3 regions of the Paenibacillus sp. PastF-3 genome follow, and region 3 is predicted to be linked to each of the others. Evidence: riboswitches for the same ligand, from Rfam matches in the RefSeq annotation. Region 3 holds a riboswitch; each other region holds the start of a gene.
What was found. A riboswitch is a leader RNA that binds a small molecule or an ion and turns the genes downstream of it on or off. The one in region 3 is predicted to bind cyclic di-AMP.
Positions count from the first base shown of each region.

Region 1: linked by a shared signal. The riboswitch ahead of M2444_RS32110 (3D domain-containing protein) and the one ahead of M2444_RS20250 (TrkH family potassium uptake protein) in region 3 are both predicted to bind cyclic di-AMP.
Region 2: linked by a shared signal. The riboswitch ahead of M2444_RS23665 (C40 family peptidase) and the one ahead of M2444_RS20250 (TrkH family potassium uptake protein) in region 3 are both predicted to bind cyclic di-AMP.

Region 1 covers NZ_JARXWM010000030.1:10,343-17,892, reverse strand. Annotated here, with positions in the region: gene ispE (4-(cytidine 5'-diphospho)-2-C-methyl-D-erythritol kinase) at 1-78, opposite strand, end outside; gene M2444_RS32135 (small, acid-soluble spore protein, alpha/beta type) at 219-395, opposite strand; gene veg (biofilm formation stimulator Veg) at 531-806, opposite strand; gene yabG (sporulation peptidase YabG) at 1,124-2,026, opposite strand; gene rsmA (16S rRNA (adenine(1518)-N(6)/adenine(1519)-N(6))-dimethyltransferase RsmA) at 2,098-2,982, opposite strand; gene rnmV (ribonuclease M5) at 2,979-3,530, opposite strand; gene M2444_RS32110 (3D domain-containing protein) at 3,706-4,869, opposite strand; cyclic di-AMP (ydaO/yuaA leader) riboswitch at 5,151-5,380, opposite strand; gene M2444_RS32105 (TatD family hydrolase) at 5,578-6,348, opposite strand; gene M2444_RS32100 (HD domain-containing protein) at 6,391-7,550, opposite strand, start outside.
Region 2 covers NZ_JARXWM010000014.1:21,649-29,198, reverse strand. Annotated here, with positions in the region: gene M2444_RS23690 (hypothetical protein) at 1-266, shown strand, start outside; gene M2444_RS23685 (hypothetical protein) at 721-894, opposite strand; gene M2444_RS23680 (four-helix bundle copper-binding protein) at 1,260-1,541, opposite strand; gene M2444_RS23675 (DUF2933 domain-containing protein) at 1,812-2,006, opposite strand; gene M2444_RS23670 (asparagine synthase-related protein) at 2,316-2,792, opposite strand; gene M2444_RS23665 (C40 family peptidase) at 3,142-3,612, opposite strand; cyclic di-AMP (ydaO/yuaA leader) riboswitch at 3,617-3,749, opposite strand; gene M2444_RS23660 (TVP38/TMEM64 family protein) at 3,882-4,481, opposite strand; gene M2444_RS23655 (response regulator transcription factor) at 4,609-5,307, opposite strand; one part of gene M2444_RS23650 (IS1182 family transposase) at 5,503-6,287, opposite strand; one part of gene M2444_RS23650 (IS1182 family transposase) at 6,287-6,857, opposite strand; gene M2444_RS23645 (hypothetical protein) at 6,999-7,550, opposite strand, start outside.
Region 3 covers NZ_JARXWM010000010.1:153,564-161,113, reverse strand. Annotated here, with positions in the region: gene trxA (thioredoxin) at 74-391, shown strand; gene uvrC (excinuclease ABC subunit UvrC) at 513-2,465, shown strand; gene M2444_RS20255 (CPBP family intramembrane glutamic endopeptidase) at 2,572-4,257, opposite strand; cyclic di-AMP (ydaO/yuaA leader) riboswitch at 4,572-4,753, shown strand; gene M2444_RS20250 (TrkH family potassium uptake protein) at 4,887-6,182, shown strand; gene M2444_RS20245 (potassium channel family protein) at 6,196-6,864, shown strand; gene M2444_RS20240 (LysR family transcriptional regulator) at 6,936-7,550, opposite strand, start outside.

The DNA of each region.
Region 1 (7,550 bases), on a different contig from region 3:
ATGAAAACCGTCAGCACGCTTGTGCAGCACATCCAGCATCAAATTGATTTTAGCTGGTGCCTTCTCATACATTTTCAAGGCGTTCACCCACCTTCAGCTTTTCCCGTAAAAACAACTTAACATATTATATGAAAAACTTCTAATGAAGTCCAATAATAAAAGGGTGTCGCCAGTTGGACGCACCCTTTTTCGTTAAATAATTGTTCACACGCTAAAGATTAAGATTTCCGCGCGGCCTCTTCAGCGAGCTGAATCGCTCTTTTTACCATATTGCCGGCATCCTTCGCCCGTATTCCTCCCCAGCCTTCACGTTCCACAGTTTCGTAAAAACCAAGCTCCTTGGCTAACTCTGTCTTTAGTTCTTCCGACATCATGCCTCGTTTTCTGCGGCTCATTACGGAATTCCTCCCTTATGAAAGATAATGATAAACCGATTGCTCAATTAGTATGCTTGCTAAGAACAAGGATCATTCACTGAATGTTTATCTGCAAATAAAAAACAGCCCCCAAAGGAAGCTGCCCGTGAAACATTAAGCTTTAATATACATAATCCGCATCTGCCCATCATCTTCACATACTGTAATTTCCACAGATTCAGTAAGGATATCGGCATAGCTATAGGAGACTCGCTTGAATGTTTGCTGCTCCTGATCCAGTTTGACAATAAATACAGAAGGGTACGTTTCTTCCAGGACACCGGTGCGTTCTACGGTTTTACGACGACCTCCGTTTGCACGCAACGTGATCTTATGACCGACGTGAGCTTCGAGACTGCGTTTGATTTCCAACAGCGCGTTATTAGCCATTGCCTGACGACCACCTCTTTTCTTGTCCATTATACAACTTCCCCAGGTGTTTGTCAAAGCAAATAAATAATTATAGATGATGAATATTTGGTTGTCAACGGAATTTTTTTACGGAGAATCAGAGGCGAACTAATATCCTTGTTATCTGTAATAGGTTCAGCACAAAGCAAGAAAAATAACATTGTAGATTTTTAAAGATAACTACCATTTCACGCAAAAAAAGGGTTAAGCTCATCGCTCACCCTTTCTTCGCGTTACTCTATTCGGCCACTCCAAATTACCTATTAGCTTTGAAAAATATGATCAGTGCATGTCGATTAAATTGCGGAAGGTGTCACTTTTAGTTCTGACAGGTTCTGCAGACGCGGCATCCCAATACGGAAGCTGCCACGGGTCTCAATACCGCCGATTCCCTGATTACCACTAATGGTGTTGTTCAAAACCTCACTCAGATTCACCGTATCCCTAATGGGCGTGAACGACGATTTTGCCGCTACATAAACTGGGTCTAAGGCATGGATCAATATCCGTCCAGGAGAACTGGCGAAATTGGCCCCTGCCCCCAGCAGTGCTTCAAAATGTGACTGACAAGCACCTGCAACAATCGTCAACGCATCAAAATTTCGCTCATAGTCCCTAGCCACCCTAATAGCAGCTACGAAGTTTTGCGAATTTTTATAGCTGCTCAAACTGTGAAGATCGTAAGTATGCTGTTGCTTCAGCACCCCGTCATGACCGGTAATCACCACAATGTCTGGACGCACGCGGGGCAGCAGCCGGTATAAAGTGTCAGCCATTGCGGACTCATGAACATGATGACCTTCAGCAGGGATCCGCAATTGTTCGTATAAGCTAAGGCTCTTATTCAAATACGCTGGATCGCCATCCAGATGCAGTACTTTCCCCGGTACTTCAAAATAAGCAGCTTCCTTAGGCGATGGAGCCCATGCGCCTTCTGATAGAGCGCTCCCGCTCCGCTGACTTTGCTCCTGTCGGTCTTTCCGCAGCTGTGTCAGTGATTCATTCGCTTTAATCTGTGCCTGCTGTCCTCGTTCCGTAATCCGGGTAGGAGGCACTTGAACCAAGTCATTCAGAGGAGAATCCGCCAACAGACGGAAATCTGTGCCTTTGATGACCGCTCTGTCCTGCACAATATGATCTACACGAAAAGTCAAATCTCCGCCATAAGATTTACGAACGACCAAGTCTCCTAAATTCATTACAACCACCACCTCTACCCCATCGTATGGGCAAAGGTCTCAGTTGGTTCATAACTAGCTATGTTTTTAGCTTATTCAATTCCAGCAGCCAACAGAACACCGCTCAATCGGGCGTATTCTTCTAGACTTAACGTTTCTCCACGACGGGTTGGTTCAATCCCAGCTTCTGCGAGTAAAGCCTCCAGACGCTCACGTCCCTCTCCAGGGAAGTAACGAGCCTTGAGATTGTTAGCAATCGTCTTACGGCGCTGTGTGAAAGAAGCTTGGACGACCTCAAAGAAGTGCTTCTCACTCTCAACTTCTACCGGTGGACGCTCTCTTACCTTTAGACGGATTACAGCGGACTCCACATTAGGTTGAGGAATGAACACCGTACGCGGCACAATGCAGACGAGCTCAGGCTCGCTGTAGTACTGCACGGCAATGCTAAGGCTCCCATATTCCTTTCCTCCCGGAGAAGCAGCCATACGCTCCGCAACCTCTTTCTGAATCATTACAACGATGTTATCAAGTGGAAGCTTCTCTTCGAGCAGCTTCATCAGAATCGGAGTAGTCACATAATACGGCAGATTGGCAACTACGCTTACCTTGTTCACGGATGCAAAATCTTCTTTGAACAACTCCTGCAGATTTACATTCAGAACATCATCATTACGAACCTTAACATGCGGATAAGGGGAAAGTACGTCTCTTAAAATAGGAATCAATCTACGGTCGATCTCCACAGCGGTTACCGCTCCAGATGTTAGCGCCAAACGTTCTGTCAGCGCCCCAATGCCGGGACCGATCTCCAATGCCCCAGAGCCGCTATCTAGCCCGGCAGCGTCTACAATCTTGTCCAATATATTTTGATCAATCAAAAAATTCTGTCCTAAGCTCTTCTTGAACTTGAATCCATAACGTTGAATAATTTCTTTCGTCCGTTTTGGAGTTGAAATTTCCTCTCTACCACTCATGAAGTAATGCCCCCCTGATCAATTTGGGCGAGAGCTCCGGCAAATTCCTCCCGCGTAATTCCAAACATCGCCAGCCGCTTGTACAGCTGCTTGCCATTACAATATCCGATTCCAAGCAAATTACCAAGTGCCATACGTCTTTCAGCTGCCCGAGGGTGTACAAGCATTCCAGCGGCCATTAGATCATCAAGTCCGATTAAAGCAGGTGCTCCTTCAAAAGAGGTATGTACATTCCGCAGCGCATGACGAATCGCCTCTGGAGAAGCGTTCTCCACACCGATATCTCCTTTGCGGGTTGCGTCCTTCTCCGGAATGAAGGCATGCTTGCAGCCCGGCACCTTTGCAGACACAATCTTGCGGATTCGTTCTCCGGCGTGATCCGGGTCCGTAAGAATAATCACCCCTCTACGCTCCATAGCAAGCGCGATCTTCGCAATTACGGTCCGGTCTACAGCCGAGCCCCCTGTTTCGATCGTATCTGCTTCTACAGCGCGTTTAACAGCGACGGTATCACTCTTACCTTCGACGACAATTAGTTCCTTAATCATATCTCTGACTCCTTCCAAAAAAAGCAAAAAAGAAGAGGTTTCGCTCCTCTTCTTTTGGTTAAAGAATGTATAAGTGATGAGCGGTTGCTCTGCGATCAACGAAATGATCATCTGGCGTTCCTTAACGGTTATCATCACTATAGCTTATCAAAGAATAATTTGCAAAAGCTTCAGCCTAGTTTAACTCCGGCTTCACAGGTCCAATCACATAAACGGTTCGCGATTTACGACCGAAATTACGAACATGGCTCAGTGAATCGTAGTAGACATCTACTTTATTGCCCTTAATGGCACCGCCAGTATCTTCTGCTCGGCGGAATCCAAGTCCCTCGATATATACCCACCAGCCAATAGGAATTACATTCGGGTCTACAGCAATTGTGCGACCTTCCGTTACGCGTGTTCCGGAAGCCGTTTTGGTACCTATACCTGCCTCTTCTGACGAATAAGCTGTCATGGAGACATTCTTAATCATCTTCTTGTACTCAAAGTCTACGCCAGCCTTGCTTGTGACGTTATTAGTCTTGGCGCTAACTTTAGCCGTTTTTGAAGTGGTGTTTGATTTGGAAGTTGTTGTAGTCTTAGCTACAGCCGGCTTAGGAAGTGCTTTGGTACCAACGGCAATAATCTTATCTTTCGTTACCGTTTGTACTTCCTTACCAATCATGCGCATAGAGGCCAGTTCTCCGTCTTGGTAGATCTTTTCAATATGCTGAATCATGACGCCTGGTTTGCCTGCCTGTGCCACTCTAACTGTTCCCACAGTAAGGGAGGGGTCTGCTGTCTTGATGACTCTGAAGGGTAAGTTAGTTGTTCGCTGTACGGTCTGTTTGTTGATGCGAACAATCTTAACCTCCATGTTTGCAGAAATGGTGGTGTCTAACGAAGGGAAAATCTTATCATGACCTTCTAGGGTAATGCCCATTTTCTCAATTGCTTTACCAATTGTATCCTCGGTCGTATATAACGTTTTTGTTGCTCCATCCGCAGTAAGACTAATTTTCTGCGCACGATTGATAACGACACGGTCACCGTCTTTTATTTCATCACTCAGACCTAAAGATAGTTCATCATGCGGCTGTAGCGAAATTTGCTCTTTCTCCAACACATCACCAAGAAGCGCTTCCCGCGTTTCAAGCGTCTGTGTTTGCCCGTCTATTACTAAAAATAATTGTTTGTTACTTTGACCGTGTACGTACAGCAGAATAAGTAACGCGATAACGACTGAAATCACGCCTGCAAGTAAAAGTACGCGAGTATTTACTTGCTCCCACCGTAATGCGAAAGACCTGCTGGATGACTGCGAATCATGGGATACTTCTGGTTGGAATACGCCCATTCTCTCCATCCTCCTTACATAGCCCCGTCGTCAATTGTATATCATGAGGACTGAATTCCTTTGACGAAACTATTTGAGATTGTCACAGGACACGCACGTAATAACTTAGCGTCTCCTGCTCATGGATCGCCTGCTCGGCACAGCTACTCCCACCCCTGTTATATAACAGTATGTGGGTAACATTCTATTTATTCAAAAATAAAAAAGCCTAAAAAGAGTTCAACTGAGGACTCTTTCGTGGCTTCTCCAATATCAGAATAGAGAATGCTTGTGCACGAGGTTGCCTCTCTTACTTGCGCTTACGGGGTTAGCTGTCGGGTTCGGACGAAAGAGAGACGCCCTATTTCAGGTCACCCGCTCATGGCGGTTGCCCTTAAATTCACCCCAAAGACCACGTGAAGAAATCAAATACTGTCCTACGGCACGTCTAAACCGTATTTTAAATACAGGCATGCGGCAGGTCAATATTGGTTCCCCCGTTCTCCATACGGAGACTCAGCGAGACGATCCATGAATATATGGCTGTCACTGTAACACAGCTCACATCACTGAAAAGATGATATCCTGTTTTGATGCATGTTGTAAAGGACGATTCAACCACGTTTAAGCAAAAATATGGTTAAAATATTGTAATATTCAGCCGTTTTTATATTAAAAAAGTTTAATATATCGGCCATTCTCTATTTTTCGCCTGTTTTTCTCCCGTTTTCACTCAATCCCAAATCGTTCCAGTGCGTTCGCATACGTTATTTTAGCCAATTCTTCCCATGTTAACCCTTTAATTTCAGCTGCTGCCTCTGCTACCAGCTTCACATGAGCGCTCTCATTTCGCTTTCCGCGGAAGGGGTGCGGAGTCAAATATGGAGCATCGGTTTCGATCAATAATCGGTCTAGAGGGGTCTGCGCAAGTACTTCTTTTGGCACTCTTGCATTTTTGAACGTAATAGGTCCTCCAAAGGATAAATGAAAACCAAGATTCAAGCACATCTTAGCTGTTTCCCAGCTTCCAGAGAACGAGTGCATTACGCCTCCAACCTCATTTGCTTTTTCCTCCCGTAAAATCCGTACAACATCCTCATGGGCATCACGATCATGAATACAAATCGGCATATTCAGTTCGCGGGCTAGTCCAATTTGCTTGCGAAAAACTTCATGCTGCACATCCTTGGGAGAAGTATCCCAGTAATAATCCAGTCCGATTTCACCGATCGCCACCACTTTCTTATGACTGCATAGAGAAGCGATCCAATCGAGATCTCCATCTTTCATATCAATCGCATCCTGAGGATGCCAACCCACTGCCGCATAAATATAATCGTAAGATTCCGCCAGCTTCATCGTTGAGGGAATCGTCTCCCGATTAAATCCGATATTAATCATCTTGCTGACTCCTGCTTCTACAGCACGAGCGATAACTTCTTCGCGATCCTCGTCGAATTGAGGCGCATCCAGATGCGTATGTGTGTCAAACAGATACATTTTAACCTTCACTCCTTGTCAAAAATGCTATATTTTTTTGTATTATTTTGCAAAAATCTCTGCAATAGAAGAAGGCAATCGTGTAAGCACTTTTCTCAACTTATCCTGAGGAAAATAAAGATGATATCTGCCACGGTGAATGCCGCTAATAGAACGTACAATATCGGATACCTCTGAAATTTCCCGCAGATGATCATGCCGATCAAGCAGCAGAATTTGTTTATTGTCAAAAGCTTCTCCCGGACGGAACACATCATAGGGCAGATCTGTCGGAAAATCAATCTCCAAATCATATTCTGGGTGAAGACCCGCTGCCGCAAAACTGCTGCGAATTTCAGTAATCATATCTGTATCGAGATTCTCCATCTCAACGTATTTATACAGTTTACGATGAATAAAACGGGTGCACAAGTCGCTTAGTAGCTCATCTTTTTCAAGCGTCCACTGCATAAAAGCCGTCTGTACCAGTGCTTCATCCAGCATTAAATATTGCTTTACTGTCACCTCACCACGGAATAAATCCTCCAGCGGATTAATCATGAAACTAAAATTGTACCCCTCTTGGAAAAGCTCCTTGGCTCTACGGAAAATTTGTCGCAAAATAATCTCTGAGCTACGTGTCACCGGATGAAAATACACTTGCCAGTACATTTGATAACGCGACATTAAATAATCTTCAATGGCATGCATTCCCGATTCTTTTACAACAACTCGACCATTATAAGGACGCAGCATTCTTAAAATCCGATCAATGTCGATCGTTCCATAGTTTACACCTGTATAGTACGCATCACGCAGCAAATAATCCATGCGATCAGCATCTAGCGGACTTGAAACCAGATTTACAACAATTTCATGCTCATAAGTTTTAGCGATTACTGAGGCTACTTTACGAGGAAAATCCTCCTCCACATCACGCAAGATCTCAGTAATCTCTGTGTCCTCCAGAATAATTCGACAAGTCCAATCCTCATGATTCATTTCAAAAGCTTCTTCTATAGAATGGGAAAATGGACCATGCCCCAGATCGTGCAGCAAAGCCGCACACAAGGTGAGCAGACTTTCTTCAGGAATCCAATCCTTATAACCGCTTCGTTCAAATTGCGAAATAATTCTACGTGTAATTTCGTATACCCCTAGAGAATGAGAAAACCGACTATGCTCTGCGCCATGAAAGGTGAGATACGAGGTACCCAGCTGGC
Region 2 (7,550 bases), on a different contig from region 3:
CATCCTTAGGTGCTGGGCTCTTCTCCATGGCTCCATCTCTTAAACTCATTTTTTTAGTCATCTCTCTTCTCTTGTCCATATGGTTTATCGTTGTAGCGAAACGAAGGTGGAAAAAAGATCGTCCTGCGGCATGGGTATATTTCATTTCATCGATCATATCCATCATCCTGGTTATTACAGCGGTACCTCAATCCATTTCGGATTTTCTGGATAAGCCCGTACAACAAAACAATCAACAAGAGGAGCATTCAGAGCATCACAAATAAATCAATAGATAAACCGTTTAGAGGAGTGTAAGTATGTTTTATGGTTTGGTTATAGGTTTATCGAAGGGCTAGAAACATTTTTGCAGTGGGGAGGCGCTGCTTTATTATGTAGCATCTTAATCGCTATTATTCTGTCAGTGTTGACCCTAACTATTTTTTCTGCGTGGTGCTATGGTTGAACAAACAAAGCAGAGTTATCAATGGAGCTTGGAAAGTAAAGCTCTTTCTGTTTTACAAGCAGACCGGATTAGCGGACTGAGTATTTTTTCCTTCTTCACACAGAAGTTAGTGGAAGTCAGTATATGTATGTCGCTGGGTGGGTGATTTTCCTTTGATGGGGGGGAACCTCCACCCAAAGAGCATCATGGTCACAGAAGTCTTTTTGAACCCATTACCGGCCTTTTTTTTGGTCCTCCTGGCCTCCCCATTCAAATCCCTCTAGAGCACTCCTTCTTCATCGATCCCATGGCAAAGTGGCAGCCTCTCCATCGATGATGCCACATTTGAGCTTCACGGCAGGCCATAGAGATATACCACGGACTGTATGACTGAAGCATTTTCCAGCTTTTCCGCTTGCTGTTTCCGGTTTGAATAGGGACAGAAATGAATTATTTAGGTTGTTGTCCATCTTAACTCCTCAGATTATTACAATATTAACGAACGAACATTATGGATGGTTATACGGCTGGTATGATGGCTTAGACAAGATCTAATCCCATTATTCTCCATGACACATCAACATATTCCCACCGTTACACATCGATAAATAAGGGAGCATATGGACTTACTAATTAAACACAAATTAACATTGCCTATCCTAATTAGATGACAACACTAGACGAAGGGCGAATTAGTCTGTCAATGTTACTAAAAAATAATAAACTATTGCAAAACGACGAAAGCTCTTACTAGCTTTCGTCGTTTCTTTATTTCTCATGGGTGCAACTATCTAAAATTCCGTTCATTGCTCCCCTCAATCACCTAACCTCAACTTTACGAAGCCATTTTACGGCATTCATCTGCACATTTACGACAATACTCAACACATTTCTGACAATGTGCGTCTTGAAATTTCGAACATTCTGCAGCACAATCGTCACAGATCTTTGCACAGACTTGGCAAAATTCTTTTGCGTATATACTTCCACGAGCCATCCATTGGGCAGCTGTTGCACAGATATCCGCACAATCACGCAAAGTGTGGATACAGTGAATTCTTGCTTGCACGTCTGTCTCTTTAAGACAAGAGGTTAAACATTCTTCACATGCTTGCATACAGTCGTTACAACTATCAATACAACTTTGAAAATGTTGAACCGAAGAATGTGAAATTGTCGTCATTTTTATTACTCCTTCATAATTTTAATGTTTGTTCATCCTAAGTTATATTATCCTAAAAGTGTATTTATATACAAAATCTAGCCAGACTGAGTTCGTGATTTATAGCTTGTACAAAGAAATCGCCCCGTCAAAATGGTTAATAAGGTCTTCCATTTATCCATGGGCGATTTCAATGGAGTTTTATATGCTTTTCTCTAATATGAGTTATTTAGACAAGCTTAGAAGTTGCTTTTTCATTCGTTCGTTCTCTACTTTTAACTCATTATAGTCTTCGTGAAGTGTCCAGTTGGATTGTGACTGGTTTGAATGAGAGTCTTTACCATGCATTCCTCTCATCCCAAACATCATCAATACCATCATCAGTGGACAAATCAACAGCAATAGCAAAGACCAATCCATCTGTGTACCTCCTCTGTAAATTGCTTTCTTTTAATATTTTTATTGTAGAAGAGTTGTATGTGGATATGATGTTGAAAGTTTGCATATTTCATGAAGTTATTGTTCCTTGCTTAAGTGATTGAAAAAAGCAATCCGGGTAATAACAACCATGTTCCTTCCTTTTCCTCTCCAGTCATTCCATAATTCGCAACCAACTGTTGATTTAGTCCCCGATTTAAGATGGATAGGATCACATATCTGAATATTTTTCCTCTCGGTAGCTTACGCTATCTCAAAATTAGGCGACTACAATTGACTACTATTATCGAGTTATGAGTTGACTAGAGCTTGCCTGAATATAGACTGTTTAATATACATGGAATGCCACAACGAAAATATATAAATCGTCCAAATCTTGCGGGAATAATCGGCCGTTCCCATTCGATGTTGTTTTAACATCTCTTTAACAACATTTAGTTGAATCCATTGGTCCACCCCACTCTCTGTAATTTGTTGAAGGATGGTATCACCCATTGGGGTTAATAACCATTTTTTCAAAGGCACAGGAAAGCCTAATTTTGGACGACCTAACACAGAATGAGGTACGATTCCCTCCAGGGCTTTACGTAAGATGTATTTAGTGGTTCCTATTGCGAGCAATAATGAAGCAGGAATTTTCTGGGCAATCTCAAACACTTCTTTATCAAGGAAAGGAACACGAACCTCTAAAGAGTGAGCCATACTCATCTTATCGGCTTTCATTAATATATCACCAGGCAACCAAAGGTTAAGATCTATTAACTGCATACGGGTTACGTCTTTTAAACCTTTGTGCCCCGCGTAAATAGGTTTCGTGATTTCTGTCGTAGTTTCCCAGTATTTATATAGATCCGGATGGAAAGAAACGAGAGACCTTTTCTCACCTTCAGAAAAAATGTTGGCATTTCCGAAAAATCGATCTTCTAAGGGTACCCCTCGGGGGTATGTCAATTGTATTATTACCGTTTTTTCACACCTTCCACTAAACACTAAGCCTCGACGCAAAAAGACCTCTCACAATAAAATACAACCTGTGAGAAGTCTTTTTCTTAAAGAGGATGCATACAAACCCAGAAATTAAAAAGGTAAAAAAACAGATGCTGACCTTACAAACTCATCATTCACTAATCATTTTGAGGTAGCTAGTTTCGCTCACTACACGGCGAGCAGTGACATAACGATCACGATAATATGACTCTGAGAGTCTACTAATTCTTACGCCTTTACTGCTTGAGGAATGAGCAAACTGATCATCACCTACATAAATGCCTGCATGGGAAATTCCTGTACCAAAAGTGTTAAAAAAGACCAGATCTCCTACGCGAAGATCATCTTTAGACACGGGTGTGCCTACTTTAGCTTGAGATTGTGATGTGCGCGGTAAATCACCTGCATTAAATTTATCTAATATATACAATATGAAACCCGTACAATCAAAACCCGCCGCCGTAGTCCCCCCCCATAAATAAGGAGTCCCCAATACCTCTTTCACTTCATTTTCAATACTTACTTCACTTGCGTAGGTGCTTGCAGGAACAGAAGTGAACAATACTGCAGCCCCCACTACGGATAAAATAAACTTTTTCAGAATCAGGTTCTCCCTTCAATGCCTACGGAGTTAGCTGAGGGTTCGGTTAAAGGTTCCCTATATTCCTTTGCTTTCAAGAATAATTCACCCAAGAATGGTTCCCCCGTTTTCAATACGAAATTCGGCAATAATTAATTAATTTTTTGTAACTATTGCTATAGTATTGTATTTATATTCACTGTGTCAATCCGATATAAAATTTTCTATTTTTATTTTCAAACAACACAAATACCACACAATTTTATAGTACAATGCATAAATTTCTAGGATTAGTGATCATTTTCGTGAATTTCATTCAACTTACCATTTTTCATCTTACTTGTATGGATAATAATATATAGAGAAAGTAGTGACATTATTGTAATTATTATTTTCATTGATTTATTTTCTACTTTTACATATCCATAAGCAAGTAAGGTTTCTAACCAAATGGAGGGAAGCTTGCCTACAGCAGTTGCCAACATATAGTTCAAGAAAGTCATACTGGATGTGGTGGCTACCAATGTTACAATGGAGGATGGTACGTAGGGTATGAGCCTAGCCAACAACAAGATGAAAAACTGCCTTAGTGGAGTCATATTGTTAAGATTATTTAACCACAGATAATTTACCCTTCTAAGCTTGTTCACTCTTTGAACACCTAATCGATATAAATTGTAGGATACCCCTGCACCTAAGACCTCACCAATCCACGAGAGCAAAAAACCAGGGTAGAATCCGAAAATCAAAACATTTACGGTGGTCATAAAAACTGAAGGAATTACTCCGATGATACTTATAAAAATACTAATTCCAATGCTTATCAGAAATGACCATATCCCCAGCGCACTTAACAATTCTGCAACTTGTTTTGAATAAATAGAAAACATCAGCTCACCATCTTAAAATGATTTAATTCTGATTACCAGTTAACGTCAAAGCTACAACAATCAACATATAACCAAGCACTAAAATCTCATGGTGTCCTTATAGGTAATATTGAATTATATAAATTGTTCAATCCTGTTTAAAAAATCTATACCCTATACTCCGAACCGTCTGAATTGGACTATATTTAAGCCCAGCGTTTTGGAATTTTTGGCGAATTTTCTTTATATGGGTATCAACTACACGATTTTCTCCTTCGAAATCATATCCCCATACACTATCCACCAATTCCTCTCTGGTAAAAGTTTTTTCTCTTCTTTGAGCAAGAGTAACAATCAAATCAAAATCCTTTTGAGAAAACCCCTCCAAGATCCCATCAATATAAATCTCCCTCTTTTTTGGATATATTATTAACCCAGGGAATTCAAGGGATCTTTCTTTTTCAAACATGGATTTTGTAATTGCTACCCTCCGGAGAATGGAGTATATGCGGGCTAATAACTCTTCAGGTTCAATATTCTTGGTTAGGTAATCGTCAGCTCCAATCCTAAGCCCGCGAATCTTGTCCTTAGTATCTCCCTGTTCCGTTAATATCAGCATAGGTACAAAAACGGTTTCCTTGACTACCTTACAGACTTGCCATCCGTCCATATCAGGCAAAATAATATCCAATAATATAATATCAAATGAGTACTTCTTTAACATTTCCAGTGCTTCTGTTCCTGTAGTCGCTTCTTTTACATAAAACCCTTGTTTCTCCAGATAAAACCGAAGCGATTTTCTCATATTCCATTCACTATCTGCAATTAAAACTTGATGTATAGACAATATGTTCACCTGCTCCGTTCCAATTTCCCTTATTATATATAAATTTTGTGTAGAAAAAATGTAAGTTAATTTTTAGGAAAAGAAAAAGCTTCTTAAAAGAAGCTCAGAGTGTCGAGAAACCCAGGTTATTTTAATATCTTGGGTTTCTTTTCATGTTTAGGTGGCTGTAAAATCGGGAAAGTAGGGGGATTACCCCTACTTTTCCAGGCTATCCAGGTGGATCGCCATCTTCTTCATGTTCTGCACGGCTGCCGTCATCAGTGCTTGTTCCCTGACGTTCCGGAGTCCGCGCAAACGGCAATAGCGAAACCCATGGAGCTCTTTAGCATCCGCGAAGCTTCGCTCAATCGTTTCTTTTCGTTTGCGGTACAGCTGTTTGCCAGACTTGCTGAGCCTGTTGTTCCGAACCCAATCTTTACTGTCCTCCCAAACGTGCCGGGTTACCACCTTTCGATGATTTCGGGACTGTGTACATTGACCCAGCAACGGGCAACTCTTGCAATACTCCGGATTGGAAGCATACTGTCGGTAACCTTTGCGGTCTGTGGTTCTGTATTTCAATTCGTGACTCGCTGGACAAACATATAGATTACGTTCGGGATCAAAGGTAAACTTCCACTTTGGAAACAAGCCTTGCTTGGGGTGAAACCTCCGGTGAGCAATCACGGCAAAAATCTTTCGTCTTTGTAGCCCCCGACAAATCGGTGTAGTCAAATATCCTGAATCGAGTGCAACAGCCTCAACTGCAAACCCAAAACGATCTTGCTGGCGACCTAAACGCGACAAATAGGGCACGGAATCATGGACATTTCCGGGCGTTACGTGCACATCGGTAATGAGGTTGTACTTGGTATCGACCGTACGGTGGTCCAAATAAAAGAAGCTTTCTGGTTTGCCATCACGAATCATATATCCACTGTCTGGATCAGTTGTGCTCACTTTAATTTCTTTCTCTTCGTTCACTTCCTCTCTGGGTTTTAGGGCTTTTTTCCATGTTCTTTCCGGTCATCAGCCACGGCGGTATTGAGTTCGTCAATGTAATCTTTGGTATTTTGTAGTACTTGTTGTTTGGTATAGTGATGTTTATTCGCATTGGCTTTCACATGGGTCGAATCGGTCACGAGAACACGTCCGCCAATCATTCGGTGCGAAATACCTTGGAGAACAATCTCATCGAAAATATCCTGAAAAATCGTTGTATCTTTAAACCGGGTCCGCCGGTTCCAGCTAATCGTTGTATGGTCAGGAACCTTGTCGCTAAGCCCTAGACCCAAAAACCAACGATAGGCCAAGTTGGTTTGGATTTCTCGCTCCAATTGACGTTCGGAACGAATACCGTAAAAGTATCCAAGAAAAATCATCTTAAATAAAATAACTGGATCTATAGCTGGGCGTCCGTTATCGGCGCAGTATAGCGGTCGAACCATTTCATCAATAAAAGAAAAATCGATATATTTATCCACCTTTCGAAGCAAGTGGTCTTCGGGGACCAAATCTTCTATGGAAACAAATTCGTAGGATTGTTGTCTTTCTCGGTTGGAACGTAACATTCAACACACCATCCGTTCTATAAATAGTTACCTATATTATACAACATTAACGCGGTGTCGTCTTAAATAATTAGGGCATAAAGAAGGCTGTCGAGACTTTCTCGACAGCCTGAGCTTCTTAAAAGAAGCTTTTTCAGTGAACTAATTTTTCACTTTTCGTAATATTCGTTCATATCCTTTTCTGTCTTCCGAAACTGCTTCAATGTAATCAGAATAATCAAGTTCAGTGAACACTTCTGTGTATTCAATCCATACCTCATCTATAATACTTTCTTTAACATTATTGCGTATCTCACGAATTAACTCTTCATATCCGTCATTTATTCCCGTCATCAGTCTATAAAAATTGTTGTTAAAAATAAGAATTTTCTTATATTCGTTATTGTATGTTCCCAGCTTTTTATCAGCTGATCTAATCGTATCTTTAATGTGGCTTGTTGAGGATAAAAACGTAGAGCTTAGTACACTACAAGGAACCAAGGTTTCACTAATTGAGTCTGTAAGTTGAAGAGAAATATTTAACTTCTTTTCACCAGATTTAATATACTCTTCAGTTTTAATAGAATGTTCTAAAAATTCAGCTCCATTAGTATATATATCATCTAAATCACTAATTTCAGGTCTTTTATATAGATTTCTTTTCACTTTATTCAGATTATTAAACTTAAGCTTCATGTATTTGGAAACATCCAA
Region 3 (7,550 bases):
AGTAACTTCCATAAACTAAGCTTTGGTTTAGAATGGAGTAAAGCTTCGTAAAACTTAGAGGAGGAACAATATCATGGCTATCGTGAATGTGTCTGACCAAACCTTCAGTAACGAAGTGGAAGGTCAAGGTACTGTAGTAGTAGACTTCTGGGCTCCTTGGTGTGGTCCTTGTAAGATGATTGCTCCAATCTTGGACGAATTGTCCGCAGAACTGGGAGACAGCGTGAAGATTGCTAAATTGAATGTGGATGAGAATCCGGAAACGGCTTCCCGTTTTGGCGTGATGAGTATCCCAACCCTGATCTTCTTCAAAGACGGTCAACCGGTAGATAAAGTTGTGGGATTGAACTCCAAAGAATCCCTGAAAAATATCGTAGCTAAACATCAATAATTGTTAAATGCTACTGTTCGGGCCTCGGCCCTGCCGCTCAGCGCCTTCGGTTCATTCCGGAGGCGTTTTGTGTGCTGAATGCCAACTAATCATGGGTCCAATTTAGCTGGAGGGGATCATTTTGGACAACATCCGCAATAAACTGGCTCTATTACCCGATCTGCCCGGGTGCTATCTGATGAAGAATGAAGAAGGCACCATTATTTATGTGGGGAAGGCGAAGGTACTTAAGAACCGGGTTCGTTCTTATTTTACAGGCAGTCATAATGGTAAAACGCAGCGGCTTGTCGCTAACATTGCTGATTTCGAATATATTGTTACGTCCAGCAACATGGAAGCGCTCATTCTCGAGTGCAATCTGATTAAGAAGCATATGCCGCGTTATAACGTGCTTCTGAAGGACGATAAGACATTTCCTTATATTAAAATAACGAATGAAACTCACCCTCGGCTTGAAGTCACACGCCGGGTGATTAAAGATAAAGCGAAATATTTCGGCCCTTATCCTAACGGTTATGCTGCACAGCAAACGAAAAAGCTCCTCGATCGTATGTATCCGCTCCGTAAATGTGGCGTAATGCCAAAGGAAGTCTGTCTTTACTATCACATGGGCCAATGCTTGGCGCCGTGCGAGAAGGAAGTGCAGAAATCCGAGTATGAGCAGATTACGCAAGATATCGCTGCTTTTCTGAGCGGAGGTCATGATGCAGTTAAGAAGGATCTACAGCAGAAGATGCAGGAAGCTGCTGAGGAATTATATTTTGAACGGGCAAAGGAACTGCGGGATCAAATTATCCATATTGATGCATTGATGGAGAAACAGAAGATTAACACCACAGATACTAAGGATCGGGACGTATTTGGTTATGCGGTAGACAAGGGATGGATGTGTGTACAGATTCTGTACATGAGACAAGGGAAGATGATTCAGCGCCACTCCTCTGTCTTTCCATTCTATGGGGAAGCCTATAGTGACTTTATGTCTTATGTGACGCAGTATTACAGTGATAATCCTGCTCTGCCGCAGGAGATTCTTCTGCCGGATGTGCTTGATGAGGAAGCAGTGGTTGATAAAGAAGCTAAACCGGCGATTGTCATTGCCGCTCCAGCCGAAGAAGATCTGCAAAAGGGGGAAGATACCCCTGAATCGCCTGAAGAAGTTGAGGCCCGTGAAATGGCCGCTGCTGAAGCATCAGCAGCAGGTGTTGTTGATGCTGCAGGTGGCGCCTCTATTCTCCAGGAGTGGCTCGGCACCAAAGTACTAGTCCCGCAGCGTGGCCTCAAGAAGCAGATGGTCGGTATGGCCTGCCAAAATGCAACAGTCGCAATCGACGAGAAGTTCCGGCTTATTGAACGAGATGAAGTACGTACCTCTGGTGCTGCAATGAGCTTGGGCGAGAGCTTGGGGCTCGAACGCTTAAGCCGGATCGAGGCGTTCGATAACTCGAATATTCAAGGGACTAATCCGGTCTCTGCGATGGTTGTCTTCATTGATGGCAAGCCCGCACGAAAAGAGTATCGTAAATATAAGGTTCGTACGGTAGTGGGTGCGGATGATTATGGAACGATGCGCGAGGTCATCAGGCGTCGGTACGAACGGGTGCTGAAAGAGAACCTGCCGATACCGGATCTTATTGTAGTCGATGGTGGTAAAGGGCAGATATCTTCAGCGATTGATATTCTGGAGAACGAGCTGGGATTATTCATTCCGGTCTGTGGTCTCGTTAAGGATGATAAGCATAAGACGGCTCAGCTTTTGGTTGGAGATCCGCCGGAACCCGTCGCTTTGGCTCGTGATAGTCAGGAATTTTATCTGTTGCAACGGATTCAGGATGAGGTCCATAGATTCGCCATCACCTTCCACCGTGAACAACGTGGGAAGTCCATGGTTACTTCTAAACTGGATTCCATACCAGGTATAGGCGAGAAGCGGCGCAAGGCGCTGCTTAAGCATTTCGGATCGCTAAAGAAAATTAAAGAAGCCTCCATAGAGGATTTCAAATCACTTTCTATTGGCGAAAAGCTGGCTAGTCAAATTCTTGAGGCACTCAAGGATGAAGAGCCCTCATCATAGGCATCAGAAACGCAGGAAAGATGTATACGTAAATATAAAAAGATGTCATAGCAGATTTTCTGCTATGACATCTTTTTTCATGATCGGGTGTCTCACCGTTACTTCTTTAACCTACAGATGTAGGTTCAACCGGCTTAGGTTCTGATTTTTGCGGCGGGTTAAACCGATAGACGATGTAGGCCACTATGAACGGCATGATAATCGCGAAGATACCAGCCCCTACATTCACGCTTTCCTTCATAAAGATCAGCGTAGCGCCCATCAGAATGCTGTCAAACACGACGTGACTGAACATGACGGCAATAAAGCCGTAACGAAGGAAAATATAGCTAAAGAGCAAACCGATCACGGTCAGCTCAATGGGACGGGAACTGATGGGATAGATCGGATACAACGTATGACCAAACGCCCAAACCAGCGTGGTGATCAGGCTAGCAATGAACGTGCTACGGAATACTTTTTTCAACATAGGGATTCCAAAAAAACGATAAATAGCTTCCTCGGATAAACCTGCGAGCCATGCAACGATGGGCAGCAGCCAAGCATATCTCATGTTGTAAGGAGATTGAGTGGCGTCAGTAGTGGACCAGTTCTGCAAGGTAAATGATAATACGATGAACATAAGGGTCTGCACCCCTAGCAGCACGAATGCCCAGACGTATCCAGCCCGGATACTATCCAGCACATATTTTCCATAGCCAGGCTCTTTAGCGCGAGGCCATGGGTTCATCCCCTCTTCTTTTTTCCATAGGCCGTCCCCTCCAACTAAAGAAAAATATAGCAAGGAGGACATTAGGAGGCTATATAAGGCATAAATGATGAACATAATGACGGAAGTTATCTGAGCCTCGAGTCCTTCGCCGGAGGATTCAGGAAGCATATTATAGGTGCTGATCATCATGATTACAAAATAAGCTGAGCTTAGGAATATTCCGCGCTTAAAGGAAGTATGTTCTCTTCTAAGTATGCTGTAGATGAGTGCCAGAATTCCTAAAGCTAAAGTAGGCAGACCGTAGCCGAATAAAGTAAGCTTTTCTGCGAGAGAGGTCTGATCCTTTACATAGGAGGTATGCCAGGCTGGAGCGGTGAATCCTGCTTTAAAGCTGGATACCTGTTCGCCAGTGAAATCGAAATAATAGTGTAGTAAGGATTCGCCAACCTGAACGGAACGATCTGTATACACAAGCCCATAGTTTCCCGTATTTGATTCAATTTGCAATTTGGCGGGATTCACCCCCCGTTCCTGAAGCCAAGGTCGGGCAAGATTTTCTTTTTGGGCTAGAGACAAGTCAGTTCCCTTGTCCTCTTCTTTTGCACTAGTGGATACATTGCTTGGTGACCCTGCAGATGATCCTTCTACTCCTTGTTTGAAGGCGACAATCACGCCAGTATACATATTGAGGTCAACGGTGATTAGCGGCTCTTGTTCCGCTGAAGGACTAAGTGTTACACGGAAAATGTCAAAAGGATATCGTTGATCCAGCTTCTTCTTTGTATAGTCCTCCAAAAGCTTCTCGCGGGACATATAACCATAAAAGGAAGAATCCGTATCATAGAGTACATTCCACTGATCATTTGGTGCTTTGGTGTAGTTTAGCTTTTGTTCTGCAAATGATATCGCTTTGTCGCGGGCTTCCGCCTTGCTGATGACAGTAGTATCTTCCCCCACGGGGCTATTTAGCACTGAGGGAGCAATCTGAAACATAATAAATAGAATAAGACCGATAATGCCCGAGATGATGAGCCTCTTGGAGAGGGCACGTTGCTGTAAGGGCTGGCCGACGGGATTCATGTAACGCCTCCTTGTAAATTGACAATGTTATGTTCCATTATAGTATTAGTGCCATGATAGTTACAAAAATCATCGTACATTCTTTTTATGGGTAATAGAGATATTATAGAATAGGTATCTGAATATATACCATGAATTTAAAGTGATCATTTCTTCATTTTTCATGAAAATCGATGCAATTGCAGGGAAAACACGGAAAAGTGATGAGAAAAGGTACTCCTACTGGTACATCCTCTCCAAACCGCATTTTTCATATGAATCACCATTAATAGTGTCTTTGTGATTTATCGAAATAACATATATAATTTGTATGCAATTGTATATAGCCGAATTTCAGGTGAAAACGGGGGAACCACAGGAAGTAATGAAAAGATGAGTATACACCATAGGCGGTGTCTTTATTCATCAGGGGTGAATTTCGTTCTAGGAACGAATAGGGCAGCCTGCACAGTCCGAATCCGTCAGCTAACCTCGTAGGCTAATTTACTGCAGGAACCAAGGGTAGCATTGGTTTTCCAGTGCTTTTTTTGTTGGAATTCTTTAAATTTAGATAAGAGGGTGACGTAGTGGCTTCACAGTTTCGCAGGGTTTCTGAATCAAAGTTTCTGAAGCTTTCTCCGCCTCAGATTATGGTGCTTGGTTTTGCATCGATCATTCTGATTGGAGCCTTGCTGCTTATGCTTCCCATTTCGAGTACCAGCGGGAATGCTGTGAGTTTTATTGATGCGTTGTTTACTGCAACATCGGCCACCTGTGTGACAGGACTTGTGGTGCTGGACACCGGGACGACATTCACCATTTTTGGGAAAACCGTAATTATGGTGCTTATCCAGGTTGGTGGCTTAGGGTTTATGACAATGGCGACCTTATTTGCCATGATGATGAAACGCAAAATTTCCTTGCGGGACAGACTGATCCTTCAGGAAGCCATGAACCAAGGCTCTATGGAGGGGATTGTTCGACTGATCCGTAGAGTACTTATTTATTCTTTGGTCATCGAAGGCTGTGCAGCGGTGCTTCTGTCCTTACGCTGGGCGTTTGATATGCCACTGGGAAAGGCCATTTATTTTGGAATATTTCATGCGGTGTCTATGTTTAATAATGCTGGATTTGATATTTTCGGGGATTTCCGGAGTTTAACCGATTATGTATATGACCCGCTTGTGAACATCGTGGTGATGTTTCTGATTGTCTCTGGCGGGATTGGTTTTATTGTCATGTCGGATCTGGTGGAGTTTCGTGTCAAACGTAAATTATCTTTGCATAGCAAAGTTGTACTCTCCACCACGGCAGGGCTTATTCTTATCGGCGCTTTGGTTATTTTTATATTCGAATTTACAAATCAGCGCACTCTGGGTAATCTGAATTTTGGCGGCAAAATATTATCGGCATTCTTTCAGTCTGTATCGCCCCGAACCGCTGGCGCCAACACGGTGGATATTGCCGGACTGCGGCAAGCCTCACAGTTCTTTATGGTTATCCTTATGTTTATTGGTGCATCACCGGGCTCAACGGGTGGCGGGGTCAAGACTACGACCTTTACCATTATGATTGGTGCAGTAATCGCGATGCTGCGCGGGCGTGAAGATGTTGTGCTGTTCCGTTACCGATTGGCGCAGGAGCGTATCTATAAAGCGTTGACGTTAACTTTACTGGCTTTACTATTGGTCCTTTCTGTATCAATGTTACTGTCCACAACAGAGGATAGTAATTTCTTAGCAATATTATTTGAGACGACCTCAGCCTTTGCTACGGTGGGACTAAGTATGGGGCTTACACCTGAACTGTCTGTTATCGGCAAGATTCTGATTTGTCTGACGATGTTTGCGGGTCGCCTAGGTCCATTAACATTAGTGTATGCGCTAGGACCAAAACAGGGTAAACCATTGTATAAGCACCCAGAAGGTAAAATAATTATTGGATAGGAGTTAATCCGAAATGAAAGCACAGCAATTTGTAGTAATCGGCTTAGGCCGCTTCGGTTCAAGTCTTGCGCTTGAACTGATGGAAATGGGCTACGAGGTGCTCGGCATCGATCACCAAGAGGAGCGCGTGGAGGATATGAGCGATCATCTGACGCATGCGGTAGTGGCTGATGCTACAGATGAAGGAATTATGCGCTCGCTTGGCGTACGGAACTTTGACTGTGGGATTGTTGCGATTGGTGACAATATGGAACGAAGCATTCTGGCGGCGATATTGTTAAAAGAGATCGGAGTCAAGCAAGTAGTAGCCAAGGCGATCTCGATCCTTCATGGTCGTGCGTTGTCTAGGCTGGGTGTGGACAGGGTTATTTTTCCAGAGCGGGATATGGGCATTCGTGTAGCGCATCAGCTCGTGACACCCAATTTGCTGGATTATATTGAACTTTCCAAGGATTATAAAATCGTCGAGCTAACCGTTCCGTCTTGCATGAACGGGAAAAGCTTATCAGATTTAAATACAAGAGCAAAATATGGCTGCAGTATTGTTGCCCTGAACCGGGAAAGTGGAATAATAGTGGCTCCAACGGCACATGATCATCTGAGTGAGGGAGACGTTATGGTACTCATTGGTTCTAATGAAAGTATTGATCGATTTGAGGATGAAGTTGTAAACCAGGATTAAATAGATAATTCCTCCGTCCTTTACATAGGACGGAGGGATTTTTTTAATTAAGATTGCACGCAGAGTATGTACTATACCTCTCGTTCCGTCAGAAACATCTCTTCTGTGACCTGCACGAGGCTGCGGGCCGCTGTGCTCAGGCTTCCATCGTCACGGTAAATCAGACAGGTAGTTCGCTGAGTCTGCTCCAGCTCCTTAATATGCAGAGATACCAGCCCACCGCCGTTTAACAGCTGCGGACGCAGATAAGACTTGGGCAGTAAGGCTGCCACATTGACTGTCGGCAGCAGCCGCACGATGGCTTCGAAGGAGTCAATCTCCATACGTACGTCCGGATCAATCCCGCAGCGCTGGAACAGATCGTCTGTTAGACGGCGGTACCAGGTGCCTTTGGAGAAGAGGATCATCGGCAGTCGGGACAGATCATTCATGGTTAGCTTAGAAGCATAATTCAGAGGATGATGCTCAGAGACAACCAGTCGAAGCTGATCCTCAAACAAAGAAATACAGCGCAGTCCAGGCTCTTGAATAGAGGATGCGATCAGACCTATATCTGACTTTCCTTCACTGACAGAGGAGACAATCTCATGCGTTCGGCCGGTGATTAGCTTTAACTCCGAAGTCGGGTATTTCTCCATATATGCGTTAACTAGTGGAGGCAGAGTGGTCTGCAGTGAGGTAAGTGA